One region of the Mesorhizobium sp. 2RAF21 genome, then DNA from elsewhere that is predicted to be linked to it. Evidence: riboswitches for the same ligand, from Rfam matches in the RefSeq annotation. Region 1 holds a riboswitch; each other region holds the start of a gene.
The links. Region 1 has a riboswitch for cobalamin ahead of AB4136_RS07960 (DUF1636 family protein). Riboswitches for the same ligand answer to the same signal wherever they lie in the genome.

Region 1 (4,987 bases):
ACGCGGTCTCGACAAAATCGAGCGAGGTCTTGTCCTTCAAGCTGGAAACGAAGATCGGCACCGCGGCGATGCCGCGTGCCTGCAACGCTTCAGCCAAAGCATCGATAGGCGCGGCGTCGGCCGCCAGCAGCATCGAGCGGTAGAACAGGATCGGGACAACGGGGTTGTTTCCTTCTCCCCGTTCACGGGGAGAAGGTGCCCCGAAGGGGCGGATGAGGGGCGGCTCCTGCCCGTCCTTCAGACCCCCCTGCTGGGATATTCTCCCCGTGAACGGGAAGAAGGAAGCCAATCCATCCGCCACACCAATGCCCGGTTGATAAAAACCAGCCTTCGGCACTTCGACCGGCTGGGTTGCGACGACGTTCCGGCCGCAAAGCCCGGCCAGGCGTCGCACGAGCGCCGTCATGTTGGCTGCGCCGCCCTGGCGGAAATAGGAAAGCAGCGCCGCCAGCTCATCCGCGGGCAAGGTGGAGGCCTCGGTGAGCCGCAGGTCTTCATCGTGCGATTCGCCGGGCAGCAGCGCCAGCTTGATGCCCTTGGCACCCGCCACCGCGGCGAGCTGGTCGCAGCCGTAGCGCCACCAGTCGTGACCGCCGAGGATGCGCACCAGGATCACCTTGGCGTGTTGGGCCACGCTGTCGATCCACAGATCGACCGACATCGGGTGGCGCAGATCCCGCAACGCCGCCAGCCGCATCGAAGGCAGGTTGCCGGCATCCGCCTGCCAGGCCGATGCCAGTCCGGCCAGATCGCTGTCGGTGAACGACAGCGCCACCATCTCCGCCGGCTGCTGGCGCAGGTCGACTGGCTCGGCGATGTCGTCGAGCGAGGCGGAGGTGGTGGTCAGGATGTGCAAGTCTTACCCCACCAGAATACGTTCGATGGCCGGGCGGTCGAGGCCCTTCAGACCGATCACCACCAGCCGCGAGCGGCGGTCGTCGCTAGCGGTCCATGCGCGGTCGTAATAGTGGTTCACGCGCGGGCCGACCGCCTGCAGCAGGAGCCGCATCGGCTTGGCGTCGACTTCGACGAAGCCCTTCACACGCAGCACGTTTTCCTTCTCTGCGGCGTCGGCGACGCGGCGGGCCAGTTCGTCCGGATTGGCGATCGAGGGTATCTCGACGACGAAGCTATCGAAGTCGTCATGCTCGTGGTCGCCCATGCCGTCGTGATGGCTCTTGCGGTTCTCGATGTCGTCCTCGACCGCCAGGCCGAGACCGAGCAGCACGGAAGGATCGACCTTGCCCTGGGCGGTCGGCACCACCTTGACGGCGCGTGCGACGTGCTCGTCCAGCACGGCATTGGCTTTTGCCGTGCCAGCGGCGTCCATCAGGTCGCTCTTGGAAAGGATGATCAGGTCCGCGCAGGCGACCTGATCCTCGAACACCTCTTCGACCGGATCGTCATGGTCGAGCGAATCGTCCGCCACGCGCTGGGCGGCGAGCGCGTCCATGTCGGCGGCGACACGGCCTTCGGCCAGTGCCGGGCCGTCGACCACGGCGATAACGCCGTCGACGGTGACGCGGTTCTTCACGGTCGGCCACTGGAAGGCCTGCACGAGCGGCTTCGGCAGAGCGAGACCCGAGGTCTCGATCAGGATATGGTCGACCTTCGGCGTGCGCGACAGGATCTGGTCGAGCGCCGGCACGAAATCGTCGGCTACGGTGCAGCAGATGCAGCCATTGGCGAGCTCGACGATGTTTTCCTCCGGGCAGGTGTCGATGCCGCAGCCCTTGAGGATTTCGCCGTCAACGCCGACGTCGCCGAACTCGTTGACGATCAGCGCCAGCCGCTTGCCCTTGGCGTTTTCGAGGATATGGCGGATCAGCGTCGTCTTGCCGGCGCCGAGGAAGCCGGTGACGACGGTGCAGGGCACGCGGGAAACGGAAGCGGTCATGTCTAGTCCTTCAGCATGGTAAGGGGAGGGATGCGCGCGATCAGGCCGCGCTTCAGCGAATCAGGGCGGCCGCGCCATGGGATGAGGCCGTCCTCGGAGGTGACGAAAAGTTCTGCGCCGGCGACGAGGTCGGGGCCGCTTTCGGCGGTCAGGTCGCCGAAGACATAGCTCCAGCAGCCGTCGCGCAACAAGGCGGCGGAGAGCCGGCGCTTGCAGTTGCCGAGACATTCGACGGTGCGGACTTCGATGTTCCGGTTATCCTCGGCGGCGGTGCGGGTAGCCTCGGCCAGCAGCGCGCCGGCACGTGGACGCGCGTCCGAGCCGGTCTCGTCGCGGCACGAGGAACAGACGATGATGGTGACGGGCGCGGTGTCGGCGTCTGCCGCAACACCCGCCGTCTCAGCCGAAAAACTGCCGTTGCGATCCAAATCGGACTCCTTGCCCGGGACACCCGCCAGGCGTTGGGGTTTTGGTCGGACGGCAGGTCTCCTGGCTCGCGGGTCGTCGCCTCGGTGCCGCCTTCCCGGGAAATCCCAGTGGCTATCGGCCTTGGCTCGTCGCTCACAGTTGCGGGGACAGCCGCGGAGTTGAGGTTTTTGAACCTCGCACCGCATTCCCTCTTCGCTCCTCCCGGTGAAGAGAGGAGACCGTCTTTGCCGGATTTAGGCTTGGGCGGGCCGTGCTGTCAACGCATGGTTACGGCGGATGACGTCGCATGCGTGGCCATGCCAGTCCGGCGCCGATCTGGCGATCAAACCACGACGCATTCGCGATTGCGCCGTTCGATGTGTAGATTGGCGGCCAGGAAGTCGATGAAAAGCCGCGTTTTGGCGAGCGGCAGGCGAGCGGCCGGCCAGATGACATGAACCGGGACCGCCGGTTGTTCAAACGCTTCGAGGATCACCTCGATTGCGCCGCTGTCGACGAGATCCTGCACTTGCCAAAGCGGTACGCGGCCGATGCCAAGACCGACAGCGACGGCGGAATGGCTCGCCGCGGCGTTGTCGAGATGCAGCCGTCCGCTCACCTTGACGGTCATCGGTCTGCCGCCATCCTGAAATTGCCATGCACCAGCGTCACGGTCGGTGTTGCGGAAAACGCATTGATGTTCCGCCAATTCACGCGGATGCCGTGGCCTGCCATATTTGTCGAAATAGGACGGAGCGCCGAAGACCACACGGCGCATGACACCGAGCCGGAGCGCCTTCAAGTCCGAATCCGGCAGCTCGCCAATGCGGATGGCAAGGTCGAGCCCTTCCTGGGCAAGATCGACGAAGCGGTTCGAGAGGCTGAGTTCGACCTCCACCTTGGGGTGCATTTCCATGAAGCGCGCGACGATGGGGATGAGATAGCTTGGCCCGAACAATTCCGGCCCGCCGATCTTGAGCAGCCCGGAAGGTTCGGCGCTGCGATTGCCTGCCTCGGCCCTGGCCTCGGCAATCTCCGAAAGTGCCGGTTTCACGCGGCGGTAGAAATCATATCCGGCTTCCGTGGGCTGCGCCTTGTGCGTGGTGCGGCGCACGAGCTCAACGCCAACGCTTTTTTCAAGAGCTGCCAGCGAACGGCTGACCGCCTGCAACGAGCGGCCGAGATGCCGGGCAGCGGCTGAAAGATTTCCGCGTTCCACGATTGCCAGGAACGCTTCGACATCACCAAACCGATCCATACCGTTCTCCGATTTTCGAGAGACGGTATCACGAATTGGCCCTCTACCAACCGAAGGGCGAGAGACCGATGTTTCAGGACATGCGGATCCAATATGGAAGGAAAACGGGATGTCCGATGTGAACAGGAAAACCGTGCTCGTGGTTGGCGCTTCCGGCCGCAGCGGCGGCTATGTCGCTGCCGAGCTTGCCCGGCGTGGCGTCATCGTGCGGGCGTTGGTGCGCAACGAGGCTGCCGCACATTCGGCGCGGAACAATGGCGCTTCCGAAATCGTGGACGGTGACCTGCGCGATGCCGAAAGCCTCGACGCTGCGCTCAGGGGTGTCCATGGCGTCTACTATGTCGGTCCACCTTTCGTAGCGGACGAACCGGCACTCGGCATCGCCATGGTGCATGCGGCGAAACGGGCAGGGGTGGGCAAGTTCGTGTTTTCTTCGGTCATTCATCCGGCCAACGGACTGGCCAACCACGCCAGCAAATTGCCCGTCGAAGAGGCGCTGCTGCGCTCCAATCTCGACTACACCATTCTTTACCCCGCAACACTGTTCCAGAACATCGCGCCGGCGTGGCGAGCCATTGTCCGGGACAGTATGTTCGTCGAACCCTTTTCGAACACTGCGCGGCTGGCGCGGGTCGACTATCGCGATGTCGCCGAAGTGGCTGCCGAGGCTCTGACGGATGACCGGCTTGCCTATGGCTCCTTCGAGCTCGCCGCAGACGGTATGTACAACCGCGTCGAGATCGCCGCGATGATGAGCGCCGTGCTCGGACGCTCGATCGAGGCGGTGGAACGCAGTTTCGAGGAGTGGGCAGCTGTCGCCAGGCCGCCCTTTGAGGGGGAAGCGCTGCAGCAACTCGCGCGCGTGTTCGAATCCTATTCGGCCTTTGGTTCTGCGGGAAACAGCCTGACGCTGCGTACCATCCTCGGACGCGAACCACGCACGTTGCGCCAGTATTTCGAAGAGCTTGCTGCCGCCGAGCCTGGCGAGCCGATGCGGGCTTGAACGGGCTGTTTATTCCATCACCACGTTCGTCCTCTGGCCCTGCCGAAGTTGCCTCTTGCCGGGGTTCGTCTGCTATCGTCTGATGCTATCTGAGGATAGCAACATGGCGGAGCCGTCCGGCTCGGCCGCATCGGAGAGGAGAAGGTAATGGCGGTTCAGAAGGTGGCGGTGGTGACTGCCGGCGGCAGCGGCATGGGCGCGGCGGCGGCGCGCAAGCTGGCAGCGGACGGCTACAAGGTCGCGATCCTGTCCTCCTCCGGCAAGGGCGAGGCATTGGCCAAGGAACTGGGCGGCGTCGGCGTCACCGGCTCGAACCAGTCCAATGACGATCTCAAGCGGCTGGTCGACCTCGCCGTTTCGACCTGGGGCCGTATCGACGTGCTGGTCAACAGCGCCGGCCATGGCCCGCGCGCGCAGATCC
Region 2 (4,987 bases), on a different contig from region 1:
CCGACATCGCGCCGTCGCCGATGACGGCGATGACGTTGTTCTTGCCGCCGGAGAGATCGCGCGCCACGGCCATGCCGAGGCCGGCCGAGATCGAGGTCGAGGAATGGGCGGCGCCGAACGGGTCATATTCGCTTTCGCCGCGCTTGGTGAAACCGGAAAGACCGTTTTCCTGGCGCAGGGTGCGGATGCGGTCACGCCGGCCGGTCAGTATCTTGTGCGGATAGGCTTGATGGCCGACATCCCAGATCACGCGGTCGTTCGGCGTGTCGAAGACGTAGTGCAGCGCCACCGTCAGTTCGACGACGCCGAGACCGGCTCCGAGATGACCTCCGGTCTGCGAGACGGCGTCGATCAGCTCGACGCGCAATTCATCGGCCAGCTGCGGCAGCTCGCTCTCGGAGAGCGTCCTCAGATCCGCCGGAATGCGGACCTTGTCGAGGAGCGGTGTTTTGGGTCTGGCGGTCACTGGCTGGCCCGATCGAACTCGCGGTCAAGAGTATTTACAAGTCGAATAGGCTGCCGATTAGCGAAAGTAAATGTGCCGCAGCGACACACTCAGCTCTCCGGCAGGGGAATGAACTCCTTCTCATCACCAGGAACGATATCGAAGCGGCCTGTCTTCCATTCCTGCTTGGCCTGCTCGATGCGTTCCTTCGAGGAGGAAACGAAATTCCACCAGATGTAGCGCGGCGAGCCGAGCGAGGCGCCGCCGAACAGCATGAAGTGCGCCCCCTGTTCCGACGACACGACGATCTCGTCGCCGGGGCGGAACACCAGCAGGCGGTTCTCGGAGAAACGATCGCCCGAAATGGTGACGATGCCGTCGAGCACGTAGATGGCGCGTTCCTCGGCATCCGCGGCGATGCGGTACTTCGCGCCGGGCGCCAGCCGGATGTCGGCGTAAAGCGTGTCGTGATAGGTGGTGACCGACGCGCGGCGGCCTTCCAGTTCGCCGATGATGAGGCGGCCGGACACACCTTCAGCCTCGAAAGCCGGCAGCGACGTGCCCGCCGTGTTTTCGAACACCGGCGCCATTTCCTCGTCTCTGTCGGGCAGCGCGATCCAGGTCTGCAGGCCCGACATCGACATCGGCGAGCCGCGCAGTTCCTCTGGCGTGCGTTCGGAATGAACGATGCCGCGCCCGGCCGTCATCAGGTTCACGTCGCCCGGCGAGATGACCATTTCGGTGCCAAGCGAATCGCGGTGCCTGATCTTGCCGTCGAACAGATAAGTCACCGTCGACAGGCCGATATGCGGATGAGGGCGCACGTCCAGCGCCTTGCCGGCGCGCAGGATGGCGGGCCCCATGCGATCGAAGAAGATGAAGGGACCGACCAGCCGGCGCTTGGCGATCGGCAATGCGCGGCGCACCTCGAAACCGCCAATGTCTTTGGCGTTGGCGATAACCATCAGTTCGATGGCGTCGCAGGAAAAGGCGTCGCCGGGTTCGGGATCGTTTCCGGGAAAGAAGCTCATGGGTGTTGCTCCATCCGGCGGCGGCGCCGCCTCATGGAAGGAAACTTATACCCCTGCCCGGTTCAGGCATACCGGCGATGCGACGACGGTTTGTTCACCGCATCAATCCCCGTCGAGCGGCTCCGTGCCGACCGGCTTGCCGTCGCGGGCGAGCCTGATCTTCTCCACCTTGTCCTCGGCCGCCTTGAGCAGGCGGTCGCAATGCGCCTTCAGCGCCTCGCCGCGCTCGTAGATGCGGATCGACTGGTCGAGCGGCACGTCGCCGCGCTCCAGATCGTCGACGATCTTCTCCAGCGCATCCAGCGCCTGTTCGAAGCTCATCGCCTTGACGTCTTCATTCGCTTCCGCGGCCATCCCTTATCCTTTCATCAGGCGGCCGACATGCGCTGCGACCGAAAATGCCAATCCGTGCAGGTCGTAGCCGCCTTCGAGCAGGCTGACCAGCCTGTTTGCGCTGTGGCGGCGGGCGCTGTCCATCAGCTGCCCGGTCGCCCAGTCGAAATCGTCCTCGGTCAGGTTGATCTCGGCCAGCGGGTCGCGATGATGCGCGTCGAAGCCGGCCGAGATGATGACGAGATCCGGCGCGAAGGCGTCGATCGCCGGCAAGACACGGGTGCGGAACGCCTCCCGGAAGACATCGCTGCCGGTGGCTGGCGCCAGCGGCGCGTTGACGATGTTGCCGGCACCGGTCTCGTTCTTGGCGCCGGTGCCAGGGAAAAGCGGCATCTGATGCGTCGAACAGTAGAGCACCGAGGGATCGTCCCAGAAAATGTCCTGGGTGCCGTTGCCGTGGTGCACGTCCCAGTCGACGATGGCGACACGCTCGACGCCATGCTTTTCCTGCGCGTGACGCGCGGCAATCGCGGCAGTGTTGAACAGGCAGAAGCCCATGGCGGTGGTCTTTTCGGCATGGTGGCCGGGCGGCCGCGCCGCCACGAAGACATTGTCGGCATCGCCGGCGAAGACATCGTCCACCGCCGCATTGGCAGCGCCGATCGCGGTCAGCGCAGCCTGCCAGGTCTTCGGGCTGGCAGTGGTGTCGGTGTCGATCTGGGCAAGGCCGGTCGCGGGGATCGCCTTGCGCACGCGTTCGACGAAATCCCTCGGATGGCAATAGAGGATGGTCGCCTCGTCGCCCAATGGCGCCTCGCGCCGGTCGAGCGCGGCGAAAGCCTCGTCGTCGAGCACACGCTCGATGGCGCGCAGCCGGTCCGGCCGCTCCGGGTGGCCGGGCGGCGTGATGTGCTCCAGAAAGATCGGATGCGAATAAAGGCGGGTCGTCATCGCCCTATCTTATCAGCAATGGTCGTGATGGCCACGCGACAAGCGGCATGGCGCTGGGGAAAATGCCCGGCGCGTCATTTGGCGTCGGCTTCCCGGCTGTTCTTACGCCGGCAATGCGCTAAGATGACATCGCTGCCAGGTGCCCGCTGCGAGGCGGGAGAATCGGGAACACGGTGAAAATCCGTGGCGTGCCCAGCGCTGTATGGGGGACCGCTCGGCAAAGGCCACTGTTTTTCGGAACGGGAAGGCGCCGCAAGCGGGACGAACCCAAGCCAGAAGACCGGCCGGGCAGGAATGGTCATCCGCATGGACGGGCGGATGGTATGGTTCCGATCGCAAGGGAAACGCGATGCACGCCGTCCGCACTCCAGCCTCCCCCGACAATTCGTTCGAGGATTTCGAACGCGACGCCGTCTACCGCGCCATCTTCACGCGCCGCGACGTGCGCAGCCATTTCCGCCCAGACCCCATCGACGACGCCGTGCTGGCGCGGCTTCTGACGGCCGCGCATCACGCACCCTCGGTCGGCTTCATGCAGCCCTGGAACTTCGTCGTTGTCCGCGACATGGGCCGGCGCGAGGCGGTGCGCGACCTGTTCCTCGCGGCGCGCAACGAGGAACTGCCACACATCGCCGGGGAGCGGCAGGCGCTCTACCGCAAGCTCAAGCTGGAAGGCATCTGCGAAAGCGCGCTGAACCTCTGCATCACCTGCGACCGGCGCCGCAGCGAGGGCTCGCCGCTCGGCCGCTGGCACAATCCGCAGATGGATCTCTTCAGCACGGTCTGCGCCGTGCAGAATTTCTGGCTGGCGGCGCGGGCGGAAGGCATCGGCGTGGGCTGGGTCAGCATTCTCGATGCCGACGCGCTCAAGCGCCTGCTCGACATTCCCGAGCCGGTCGTGCCCATCGCCTATCTCTGCGTCGGCCATGTCCGCGAGTTCGCCGCGCGGCCGGACCTGGAGCACAGCGGCTGGGCCTCGCGGCTGCCGCTGGCCGACCTCATCATGAGCGAGACCTATGCCGGCGCCGGCGAGGAGGCGCTGAAGGCCGCCTGCGTTGCACCCGGCGCGGACCGGTAACCGTCAGGCAGCCTGATTGTCGCGCACGCGCAGCCCTTCCAGAAGCGCGCGAAAGGATTTGACCGCCTTCTTCGACGTCTCATGCGGATCGTCGGCGTTGGCGATCCACTGTGCGGCGTAAAGCGAGGCGCCGCTGACGATGCGCGCCATCGCCTCCGGGTCGATGTCGCCGACCACGCCCTCCTCCTTCAGCGCGGTGAGGTTGCCGGTTATCGAGGTGATACAGGCATTGGCATTGGGCCATTGCGACGGGTCGCCGAGGATTGCCGGACCGTCGCGCAGCACGATGCGCTGGATTTCCGGCTCCAGCGCCATTTCGATATAGCCGACATTCTCATCGACGAAGCGCTGCCAGCGGTCCGTCGCCCGGGCCGAGATGACGCACAGCCGCTCGTTCATCTCCGCGTCGAGCTCGGCGATGACGGCCTCCAGCAATCCCTTCTTGTCGCCGAAGTGATGATAGAGCGCGCCGCGGGTCAGCCCCGCCTCGGCGGTGAAGTCGTCCATCGAGGCGTTGGCGTAACCGACGGTGGCGAAGGCGCGCCGCGCCGCCGCGATCAGCTTGGCGCGCGTCTCGGCGATCATTTCGCTGCGAGGTTTGTGCGCGGTCCTCATCTGGTCGTTCCTTTTCACATACGTCGCGTATATTTTTTCACATACGCACCGCATATTAATTGACATACGCAACGTATGCAATTATCTCATTCGCATACGCCACGTATGTATGTGGCACCCCTTCGAAAATCCAGGAGTGCTCCGATGCACAATCCTTACAGCGAAATCTTCCGAACCCCGGGAACCAAGGGTTTTGCGGCCGCGGCCTTCATCGCCCGCCTGCCCATCGCCATGGCGCCCATCGGCATCGTCGCCATGCTGTCGCAGACGCGCGGCGAATATTGGCTGGCCGGCGGCGTTTCCGCCACCTTCGCCTTCACCAACGCCTTCCTGGCGCCGCAGATATCGCGGCTGGTCGACCGCATGGGCCAGACCGCCGTCGCGGTGCCGACGACGATCGTCTCGATCATCGCCTTCGCAGCACTTCTCGTCGCCACCAACCAGGACTGGCCGGCCTGGACGCTGTTCGTCTCGGCCTTCCTGGCCGCCGCCATGCCCAGCGTGCCGGCCATGGTGCGGGCGCGCTGGACCGAA
Region 3 (4,987 bases), on a different contig from region 1:
GTGGTCATAGCGGATGCCGCTGTCGATCGTCAGCGCGTCGTATGATAGCGAGTATTGGCTGAACACCGCCGCCAGCGTACGCGCGGTCACGTCGAATTTGACGGTGGAATCCACCTGTTCGCGATAGGCCTCTACGCCGCTGGTCAGCACATGCGACATGGCGCCGGTGTCGAAACCCTTCTGGGTCGAGGCGAAGATGCCGTAGCGGCTGGAGTTGAAGCGGCTGTCGCCGGCGACGCCGTCGCGGAAATTGCGGGAGCGGTCGACGGAGCTCGACAGTTCGACGGTCGAGGACCAGTCCGCGCCATGCTTGATCTCGGTACCAAGTTTGCCGACGAAGCTTGTCGTGTCGACCTCGTTGGCGCCGGGATAGGAGGCGTCGTACTGGCCGCGACTGCGGGCAACCAGCGCATCGCCATAGATTCGGCCCCAGTCGAACTGCTTCGACAGCGAGGCGTTTACCGACCCCAACAGGAAGCCGTCATCGTCCGGCTCGTGGCCCCAGGCAGTCGGCATGGTGAAATCATAGCCGCGCGTGCCGATCACGCTGCCACCGAATGAATAGTCGACGCCGCTCGCGTTGTGACCGCGTACGTTGCCGGACAGGGTTCCGCCCCAGGGATGGCTGACGCCGGTGGTGATGGAGGCGCAACTGTCGCGGCCGTCGGCGCAGGGGCCGCCCTGCTTGGTGATGATGTTGACGACACCGCCCATGGCGTCGGAGCCGTATTGCGCCGAATGCGCGCCCTTGGCGATTTCGATGCGTTCGATCGAGTCGAGCGGAATGTTGCCGAGCGAGGCGGTGCCGGTGGTGACGGAACTGGCGCGGACGCCATTGACCAGCACCAGCGTCTGGCTGGCCGACATGCCACGCAGATAAAGATTGGCGCCGGCACCCTGACCTCCATAGGTGATGATGGAAACGCCTGTATAGGCTTTCAGCAGCGAGGGCAGATCGGGCGCGGCCGAGCGTTCGATGCTCTTGGCGTCGATCACCGTCACCGAGGAGGTCGAGCGCTCCAGCGTGGTTTCGCGTCTCAGCGGTGTGGTGACCACGATGCGGTCGAGCATCGTGACGTCGCCGCGGTCATTATTGTCCTGCGCGCCGGCATGGTTCGTCGAAGCCAGCGCCGCGGCACCAACCAGGAAAACAGTCTTTGTCACTTCCGCCCCCAAAAGGATCGACGGCGCAACGGCGCCGCAAGGTTCATCGCGAACCGCAGACGGATGTGGCGATGCGAGGATTTGCGACGGGTCGCATTTCACCTCTCGGCCGTTCCGGCACGCGGCAACACTTTGTCGTGTCACCGCCACGGAAGACCGCGCCTGATCACACCCCGTGATCAAGCATGGGTGACCGGAACAGGCAGGTCTCCTGACTTCCGTGTCATCGCTCTCTTCCGCCTTCCCGGTCGCGTCAGCGCCAGTGGCATCGTGGAAGAAGGCTCAACGGTTACAGTTGCGGGGGCAGTCGCGGCTTCGTCCGATTGCTCGGCCTCACCGTGTTCCCTTTTCATCCGCCTCGCGGCGGAACCAATTCCGATTCGGAAGCTAGCCATGGCTGCCCGACGCGTCAACCGGGCCGGCGAACGAATGCCGCGATGGCAGCGATGCCGCGACCTCAGCCGTAGTGGAGGCGCGGTTTCGGACCCTGGCCGACGAATTGCACGCCGACGCGGTCGTTGCGGCGCCAGCGCAGCACCGCTTCATAGGCGATGCCATCCACAGGCACGTAGAGGCTGAAGCGTTCGGGCACGACGACGTCGGCGGCCACCTTCAGTTCGGCACCGTTGGCATGCTGGTTGCGGATGACGCAGGGGATTTCCGATGTGTGGATACTGGTGATGATTGTGGCGCCCTTGAGCACGCGTTGCCGGTGCTCGCGCTCGCGATGTTCCGTTTCCTGTTCGGACATGACCGTCTCATCACCCGGCGCCATCGGGCTGCGGCGCGTCTCAATTAGAACCCGTGCAGGTAACCATGAACACCGACAATAGACAATTGCCGCGGTGTCGCGGCCAACAGCAATCTCCGATCGGGGTATCGAATTGATGAATCGGGACCGTGTCGTTTTCAGGACTTTCGCACCGGTCTGTGCGGCAGGCGGCGGGTGGCGTAGCGACAACATCGACCCGTAACATTGTTGCAATGTGACGACGCGAAGCAGGGCGACGGCATCTGGTGCCGCAATGATTTCGAGATGAGGCCTGCAATGCGCTTGTTATCTGTGGTGTGTATCGCTGTTGTTCTGTCCGGCTGTCAGAACACACGCGATCGGGAACGCTGTCTGTCCTACGGGTTTATCGACGGAACCCCAAGCTTCTCAAGATGTCTGCAGCAATTTGACCTGGACAGGGATCGCCGGGGCGACCGCCCGTTCGACGACGAGCGCTACGAATACTGACGGCATGGACCGCGACGTGATCTCCGGCTAAAGCACACCCCTCTCAAGCAACAGTGACCAATGCACGTATTGATCGTTGAGGATGATCGCGAGCTCGCATCCTCGTTGAAGCACATCATGGAAAGCGCGATCGGGGTGACCGACGCTTTTGCGACAATCGCGGAAGCCGAGGCGGCCTTGATCGCCCATCCGTTCGATCTGGTGATCATCGACCGCCGGCTTCCCGATGGCGACGGCCTTTCGCTGCTTCCGGTGCTGCGCCGGCTGCGGCCGCGGCCCGCCACCTTGGTCCTGACCGCGCTGGACGACCCTTTCGACATCGCATCGGCCCTGGACAAAGGGGCGGACGAATATGTCGGCAAACCCTTCGAGCCGACCGAGCTCGTCGCCCGCGCCCGCGCGGTCCTGCGCCGCTACAGCCTGGACGCGCTGGGCACCACGCAGATCGGCAATCTGGTGTTCGATCTCAACCACAGGTCGGCGAATGTGGGGCAGAAGGTGCTGGAGATTCCGCGCCGCGAACTGGCCATACTGGAAACCCTGGTGCGGCGCGCCGGGCGCGTCGTCCAGCGCGAGACGCTGGAAGCGTCCGTCTACAACATCAATGAGGACATCGAATCCAACGCCCTGGACTCGCATGTGAGCCGCCTGCGGCGGCGTCTGCGTGAAGCCGATTGCGACGCCGTGATCAAAAGCGTGCGCGGCATCGGCTACATGCTGGTGTCGGAATGACGCGGTTGCGCCGATCCATCGCCTTTCCGGTTGCCACCCTTTTGGTCGCCGGCATGCCGATCGTCATGATTTTGAGCACCGTGCTGACGCTCGCTGTTCTCGTCAGCACCAGCCTCGAGGAGCGGCTGCGCATCAACACGACTGAGCTTTCCAAGGTTCTGTCCGCGGCCATCACCTATGACGCGAGCGGACATCTCGTGCTCGACGGCAAGCGGCTTGCCACGAACATCGTCGACTTCGCCGAGGCGCAACCCACCTTCTGGTATGTCATCGGAGACGGGGTCCAGACCATAACACGCGGCACCCAACCGTCCTCGGCCCGGCGCGTCTTCGATCAGGTCCCTCCGGAGATCGGCTATTCGGAGTTCAGCTATCGGCAGGACGGTCGGGACATGCTCGGCATCAGGACCGTCACGCAAGGCGGCGGGCGCAAGACCGTTGCGGTCGGTGGCATCTGGCTCTCCACCTGGGAGACGATCCTCGTAGCCCTTATAGCGGTGCGTTCGCAGGGTCTGGTCCAGCTCCTCTGTCTCGTCTTGGTTGCCACCACCTCGATCGCCGTCGTCGTGGTCAAGCGCTCGATCGCGAGGCCAGTGCGCCGTGTCGTGGAATCGGCCGAGCAGATCGACGGCCTGCCCAATGGCCGCAGGATTTCCGACAGCCATACGCCGATCGAGCTGAAGCCCATGGTCGCGGCCTTCAACACCGCTCTGACGCGCATCGATACTGCCTTCGAGGCGCAGCGCAATTTCCTGGCGAACGCGGCGCACGAACTGCGCACGCCGTTGACCAAGATGCGCCTCAAGTTGGAGCAGGTGAACGATGCCGAACTGCGTGGCGTGCTGGTCCGCGACACGACGCGACTGGCCTCGATCGTGACCACGCTTCTGCAGCTTGCCCGCCTGTCCGGCCAGTCGCTGACCTTCGCGGAAATGGACCTGGCCACCATCGCCAAGGCCGTGGTGTCCGACCAGGTGCCGACGGCGCTGAAGCAGGGCATCGAGATCGAATTGCGGGCGCCGGGCCGGCTGGTGCCGGTTTCCGGGTCGGAAACGGCGATCCGGGTCGCTCTGGAAAACCTGATCCTGAATGCCGTGCGCCACGCCGCCGGCACCCGGCTGGTGATTGTCGAGGTGCTCGTGCCATCCGAAATCCGCGTGATCGATCATGGGCCAGGCATCCCGGCCGACGAACGCCTCGCGGTCCTCCAACCTTTCGTCCGCGGCAAGCGCTGCGACAGCGAAGGCACCGGTCTGGGGCTCGCCATCGTCGAACAGATCATGAGCGCCCATGGCGGCTCCATTGCCCTCGAGGAGACCAAGGGTGGCGGAACGACGGTGTGTTTGAGGTTTGCGCTAGCTGGGGTGTCGGCGAGGGGAGGTCGATCCGGCGTTCCGGCAACGAGCAGCGCGTCGGGATAAGGTCGCCCCGGGAGAGCGTCCACGGCGATAGGCCAACACGTCCAAGTCTTGATTGTGGTCGAGATTAAGAAGTGGTGCCGCTTAGGTGACTCGAACACCTGACCCCATCATTACGAATGATGTGCTCTACCGACTGAGCTAAAGCGGCCCGGCGAGCTTGGCGCCCGCGAAGATGGCTGGGTGATAGCCGCAAGCCCGCGCAAATTCAAGATGCGTCGTTGCCGATTCTCGCCAAAAGCTGGACGAAAGCGGCGTCAGGCAGCGAGCCTGTCCTTCGCCGCCCGGTATTCGCGCACCAGCCGCTCGACCAGTTCGGCCGCCGGCACCACCTTGTCGACGGCGCCGATGCCCTGGCCGCAGCCCCAGATCTGCTTCCAGGCCTTGGCGGCGCTGAAATCCATCGTCGAGGGGTCGGAGACCGGCAGATTGT
Region 4 (4,987 bases), on a different contig from region 1:
GCCAGAGCCTCGAGCGCGCCGGCAAGGTCGAGCGGCGCATCGACGGTCCCCCAGCCTTCGCCACGCCGCGAGCGGTGCAGCGCGATGCGCTCGCGCATCTCCTGGTCATAGCCTTCAGCGGTGGCGATATAGGTCCACGGAGACGGATAGGCCGTCACCAGTTTTTCGGCATGCGCGCTCTTTCCGGAGCGCGCACCGCCGATGATGAAGGTCAATCCTTTGCGATCAGGCAAAGCTGTCGCGCAGGCTGGTCGCCGTGCCGGTGAAGCGTCCGCGCACCACGCCGACGATGGCGCCAATCACCAGCCAGAACACCAGATTGGTCACCGTCACCGCCACCACGAACTGGTGATGCAGATCTTCGGGGATCGGCGTCTCGAAGCTGTCGGGCTGCGGCGCGCCGACAATATGCGGCGCCACGATCAAGGCCACGGCAAGAATCGCCAGCGGCAGCGATTTGCGGAAGGCGATCAGCCCAAGACCGGCCGCGGTTGCCGCCACCGTTGCCCACCACCAGATCTGGCGCTGGGTGAGATCGGCCGCCGGCATCGCCGGCAGTTCCGGCGGCAGGCCGAGACCAGGCGCCAGCGTGAACACGGCAAAACCGGCCAGCCCCCAGAACACGCCCTGGCGCCAATTGCCGATGCCGCCTGCGAATTCGGAAACCGCGACCAGCACCAGCGCGAAGCCGATGCCGGTGACGATGTTGGCCAGCACGCTGAAGGCGAAGCGCTCGAAGCCGTCGGCCGGCGCCCAGCCTTCGTCCTCAGCCGGAGCGACCGCTTCGGTCGGCGCCGGTGCGACGCTGCTCATGGCATTGGTGTCCGTAGCGTTGGCCGCTGGCGCTGCCGCGGCATGCTCATGGCCGCCACCGGCCTGCTCGTAGACCTCCGCCTTCAGGATGAGCGGCACGGTGGCAAAGGCCTGCATGCAGTCGAGAACGACGCCGGCCACGAGCCCCGCGATCGCCGCGATGAACACGACGCTGCGAAACAGATTCATGATGTCAGGTCCTCGTCAGTGGCAGGGAAACGCCATCGAATGGCGATAGTCATGTCCGGCATTGTGAACGGCTTCCACGTGAGAGAAGCCGACGAAACCGATGAGGAAGAGGCCGAGCAGACCCGCCGAGGCGAACTGAAGATGACGCGCCTGTACTGAGACGGAAGCACCGAGAGTTGAAGTTGCCATGTTTAATCCTTTCGCCCTCCACCCGAGGACTCGATTGCAGTTGCGTCAACGGCAGGTATCCTGGCTCGCGGGTCAAGGCTCTGCTCCACCTTCCCGGGACCTTCGCCCCAGTGGCATGTCGGAGAAAGCTCGCCGCTTACAGTTGCGGGGGCAGCCGCGGAATTGGATCTCGCGATCCTCACCACATTCCCTATCGCGTCCCTAACATGGAACCGCCAACGCCACCACAATAGATGAAATCATGGATGCGGCAAACATAATCTTCGCTGCGTTGATGTACAGTTGACATCGAGGAGCGCCGTGCACTAAATGCCTGTCGACGGTCCATCCGCCCTAAAGCGGAAGGCTAAGAGGGAATGCGGCAAGCCTGCCTTTAGGTTCATCCGCAGCTGTCCCCGCAACTGTAGCCGGAGAGTTTCGCGCAATTCGCCACTGGAGGTGTCCGGGAAGGCAGCGCGAGACGATGATCCGGGAGCCAGGAGACCTGCCGTCGGCAATTTATTCCGACCGCCCAGCGGGTGCCCTGGGCAAGGAGCAGGACTTTGAAGATCGGTCTTCCGACGCCATGGACGCGTCCGCCGTCTGGCGAGCGACATGAACGTTGTCGTGTGCAATTCATGCCGTCATCCCGACGCTCCGCGTCCGAGACGCAGCTTATGACCGACGCAATGCGTTCTGATCGGCTCCCGCCCCGATACATCGCCCAACAAAGCAGAAATTTCGAGCGACCGGCAGGATGAGCGCCCCCGGTTCCGATTACATCCGCGATGGCGACGCCATCTACAATAAATCCTTCGCGATCATTCGCGCGGAAGCCGACCTGTCGCGCTTCTCGGACGCCGAGGCAGATGTCGCGGTGCGCATGATCCATGCCTGTGGCGTGGTCGATGCAGCACGCCATTTCGAATTCTCGCCGACATTCGTGGAAACAGCGCGGTCCGCATTGAAATCCGGCGCGCCAATCTTCTGTGATGCCGAAATGGTCGCCCACGGCGTGACGCGGGCGCGCCTGCCGGCCGCCAATGAGGTCATCTGTACACTGCGAGATTCGCGCACGCCTGACCTCGCCAGGACGCTCCACAATACGCGATCCGCCACCGCGCTGGAACTCTGGCGTGATCGCCTCGAAGGCTCGGTCGTCGCCATCGGCAATGCGCCAACGGCGCTATTCTATCTGCTCGACATGATCGCGGGCGGTGCGCCGAGGCCGGCAGCCATCATAGGCATGCCAGTCGGCTTCGTTGGTGCTGCCGAATCCAAGGACGCCCTGGCGGACGGCGGCTCCGGCATGCCTTTCGCTATTGTTCGTGGGCGAATGGGCGGCAGCGCAATGACGGCGGCAACGGTCAATGCGCTGGCGAGGGCTGGGCTGTGAGCGGGCAGCTGACCGGCGTCGGCACCGGGCCGGGCGATCCCGAGCTGCTCACGCTCAAGGCAATACGTGCACTAGCTGAAGCCGACGTTGTGGCGCATTTCGCAAAACGCGGCAACGACAGCAATTCACGTCGCATCGTGGTGGCGCATCTCAAGCCCGGCGTCATCGAACTGCCACTGCTCTATCCGGTGACCACCGAGATCGACAAGGCGCATGACGACTACCGCTCGGCCATCACCGATTTTTACGAGCGCTCCGCGCAGGAGGTCGCGGACCATCTCAGCGCAGGCCGCAACGTCGCCGTGTTGAGCGAAGGCGATCCGCTCTTCTACGGCTCCTACATGCATCTTCATGTTCGCCTGGCGCATCTCTACCCGACGGAAGTCGTTCCCGGCATCACGGCCATGTCGGGATGCTGGTCGGAGGCCGGCGTCCCGATCGTGCAGGGCGACGACATCCTGACCGTCCTGCCGGGCACCCTGTCAGAAACCGATCTCGCGCGGCGCCTGCGGCACATCGACGCTGCCGTGATCATGAAGATCGGCCGCAATCTGGGGAAAATCCGCCGCGCCCTGCAGGCCGCAGGCAAGCTCGACCGGGCGATTTATGTCGAGCGTGGCACGATGGAGAACAAGACCAATGTCCGGCTCGCGGACAAGCCGGACGATAAGGCGCCCTATTTCTCGCTGGTGCTCGTTCCTGGCTGGACGGCAAAGCTATGAGCGGGAGGCTCGTCGTCGTCGGCCTCGGTCCAGGCAATCCGGACCAGATTACGCCCGAGGCACGCGGGGCCGTTGGCGAGGCAACCGATCTGTTCGGCTACGGCCCCTATGTCGAACGCGTCGAGCTCGGTGCGCATCAGACGCGCTATGCCTCAGACAATCGCGAGGAAATCTCCCGCGCCTCCGCTGCGCTCGAAATGGCCGCGTCCGGTCGCCACGTTGCGGTCGTGTCCGGAGGGGATGCAGGCGTATTCGCCATGGCGGCCGCCGTCTGCGAGGCGATCGAGCACGGCCCGCAAGCCTGGCGCGGCATCGATGTCTCCGTCGTGCCCGGTGTTACCGCCATGCTCGCGGTCGCCGCCCGTATCGGCGCGCCGCTCGGCCATGATTTCTGCGCCATGTCGCTTTCTGACAATCTTAAACCCTGGGACGTGATCGAAGCGCGGTTGCGCGCCGTGGCCACTGCCGGTTTCGTCATCGCGCTCTACAACCCGATCAGCCGCGGTCGCCCTTGGCAGTTGGGAAACGCGTTCGAGATCCTGCGCGAAATCCTCCCTGCGACAACGCCGGTAGTCTTCGGGCGCGCGGTGGGACGGCCTGACGAGCGCATTGCCGTGATGCCGGTTGGCGAAGCGGATGCAACACTGGCCGACATGGCGACCTGTGTCATCATAGGTTCGGCCGAAACGCGAATCATCGAACGCGACGGTCTGCCGCCCCTGGTCTATTCGCCGCGTTCAGCGGGAATGCTGAGCAGATGATCCATGGCGCGCAACACCTCGTCGACGCTGAAGACGCGCGCTCCGCCCGCAGCCTCGGGTCGAGTGACCATGACCACCGGGAGGCCGAGCACCCGGGTCGGGTCTCTGCCGCTGAAGGGACTGCGCGCAAGGATATATTCGGCATTAGGCAGTTCGACGGTCCTATCGACCGCAACTACGCTGCGAACGAGATGGAAGTGTTGCGGAGCCGAAACGAACTCTCTCACCTCCTGCTGGCCGACTGCCAGAAAGGCACTTCGACCTGCTTGCCCAAGCTTTTCGACGGCCTCCGCAAGCGTGGTCACATTGATCCAGCGGTCGCTTTGCATCTCGTGCCAAGGATGGCCAGTCGAGGGCGATCAACGGCGCGCCCGTGCTTCGCGCGACCGCCACGGCATTGGCCGAAATCCACGACCCGAAAGGGTGAGTCGCATCGATAAGAAGAGCAATCCGCTCGGCGGGAAGATGGTTTGCCAATCCTGTGGCACCGCGGAGCTCGCCGACGCGCACGGTTCCCATCGGCGCGAGCGGCTTGACTCTCCCGGCAAGCGACAGCGTGATACCGATATCGGCAAGCGCGACGAGGCGCGTGGCGAGTTCACGCGCCTCGCCCGCGCCGCCAAGGACGCGGATGTAGGGCTCTACATCAGGCCTTTTAATGATGTGATCTTGCCCTGCGCTGGCGCTGACAGCCTTCGCGCACGCGCAAGCCGACTGGCCGAGCGGGAAACCTACGTCCTCGGCGGCAAGCGCCATCTCGAACTGGCGCAGTCGCTGATAAGTGGCAAGGCGCATGCATGGTCGGTCCCTTTCGATAGCGGGATGCAGGCGGTCCAGCGATTGCGCGGCGAGTTTGGGGTTGGGGCCACGCTGGCGCGTCATGTCGACTCGCTTGCGCCCCAGCGTGGCGAGTTACTGTGGGACATTCGCGCGGGCTC

Region 2: it holds a riboswitch for cobalamin, as region 1 does, so the genes downstream of both, bluB (5,6-dimethylbenzimidazole synthase) here and AB4136_RS07960 (DUF1636 family protein) in region 1, are expected to answer to the same signal.
Region 3: it holds a riboswitch for cobalamin, as region 1 does, so the genes downstream of both, AB4136_RS12530 (TonB-dependent receptor domain-containing protein) here and AB4136_RS07960 (DUF1636 family protein) in region 1, are expected to answer to the same signal.
Region 4: it holds a riboswitch for cobalamin, as region 1 does, so the genes downstream of both, AB4136_RS16880 (precorrin-8X methylmutase) here and AB4136_RS07960 (DUF1636 family protein) in region 1, are expected to answer to the same signal.

The regions. Positions count from the first base shown of each region.
Region 1 is NZ_JBFRGM010000004.1:109,693-114,679, forward strand. It holds gene cobN (cobaltochelatase subunit CobN) at 1-856, opposite strand, end outside; gene cobW (cobalamin biosynthesis protein CobW) at 860-1,897, opposite strand; gene AB4136_RS07960 (DUF1636 family protein) at 1,900-2,325, opposite strand; cobalamin riboswitch at 2,360-2,564, opposite strand; gene AB4136_RS07965 (LysR family transcriptional regulator) at 2,649-3,563, opposite strand; gene AB4136_RS07970 (NmrA family NAD(P)-binding protein) at 3,673-4,566, shown strand; gene AB4136_RS07975 (SDR family oxidoreductase) at 4,714-4,987, shown strand, end outside.
Region 2 is NZ_JBFRGM010000007.1:82,706-87,692, forward strand. It holds gene dxs (1-deoxy-D-xylulose-5-phosphate synthase) at 1-466, opposite strand, end outside; gene AB4136_RS12970 (pirin family protein) at 556-1,476, opposite strand; gene AB4136_RS12975 (exodeoxyribonuclease VII small subunit) at 1,579-1,830, opposite strand; gene AB4136_RS12980 (histone deacetylase family protein) at 1,834-2,760, opposite strand; cobalamin riboswitch at 2,881-3,063, shown strand; gene bluB (5,6-dimethylbenzimidazole synthase) at 3,110-3,838, shown strand; gene AB4136_RS12990 (TetR/AcrR family transcriptional regulator) at 3,842-4,453, opposite strand; gene AB4136_RS12995 (MFS transporter) at 4,598-4,987, shown strand, end outside.
Region 3 is NZ_JBFRGM010000006.1:320,609-325,595, forward strand. It holds gene AB4136_RS12530 (TonB-dependent receptor domain-containing protein) at 1-1,164, opposite strand, end outside; cobalamin riboswitch at 1,349-1,553, opposite strand; gene AB4136_RS12535 (PilZ domain-containing protein) at 1,622-1,915, opposite strand; gene AB4136_RS12540 (response regulator transcription factor) at 2,465-3,136, shown strand; gene AB4136_RS12545 (sensor histidine kinase) at 3,133-4,557, shown strand; tRNA gene AB4136_RS12550 (tRNA-Thr) at 4,630-4,705, opposite strand; gene AB4136_RS12555 (NAD(P)H-dependent flavin oxidoreductase) at 4,812-4,987, opposite strand, start outside.
Region 4 is NZ_JBFRGM010000009.1:253,569-258,555, forward strand. It holds gene cobU (bifunctional adenosylcobinamide kinase/adenosylcobinamide-phosphate guanylyltransferase) at 1-233, opposite strand, end outside; gene AB4136_RS16870 (CbtA family protein) at 226-1,002, opposite strand; gene AB4136_RS16875 (CbtB domain-containing protein) at 1,018-1,191, opposite strand; cobalamin riboswitch at 1,225-1,423, opposite strand; cobalamin riboswitch at 1,495-1,697, shown strand; gene AB4136_RS16880 (precorrin-8X methylmutase) at 1,928-2,566, shown strand; gene AB4136_RS16885 (precorrin-2 C(20)-methyltransferase) at 2,563-3,288, shown strand; gene AB4136_RS16890 (precorrin-3B C(17)-methyltransferase) at 3,285-4,049, shown strand; gene AB4136_RS16895 (hypothetical protein) at 4,013-4,354, opposite strand; partial or broken gene AB4136_RS16900 (precorrin-6A/cobalt-precorrin-6A reductase) at 4,401-4,622, opposite strand; gene AB4136_RS16905 (hypothetical protein) at 4,515-4,987, shown strand, end outside.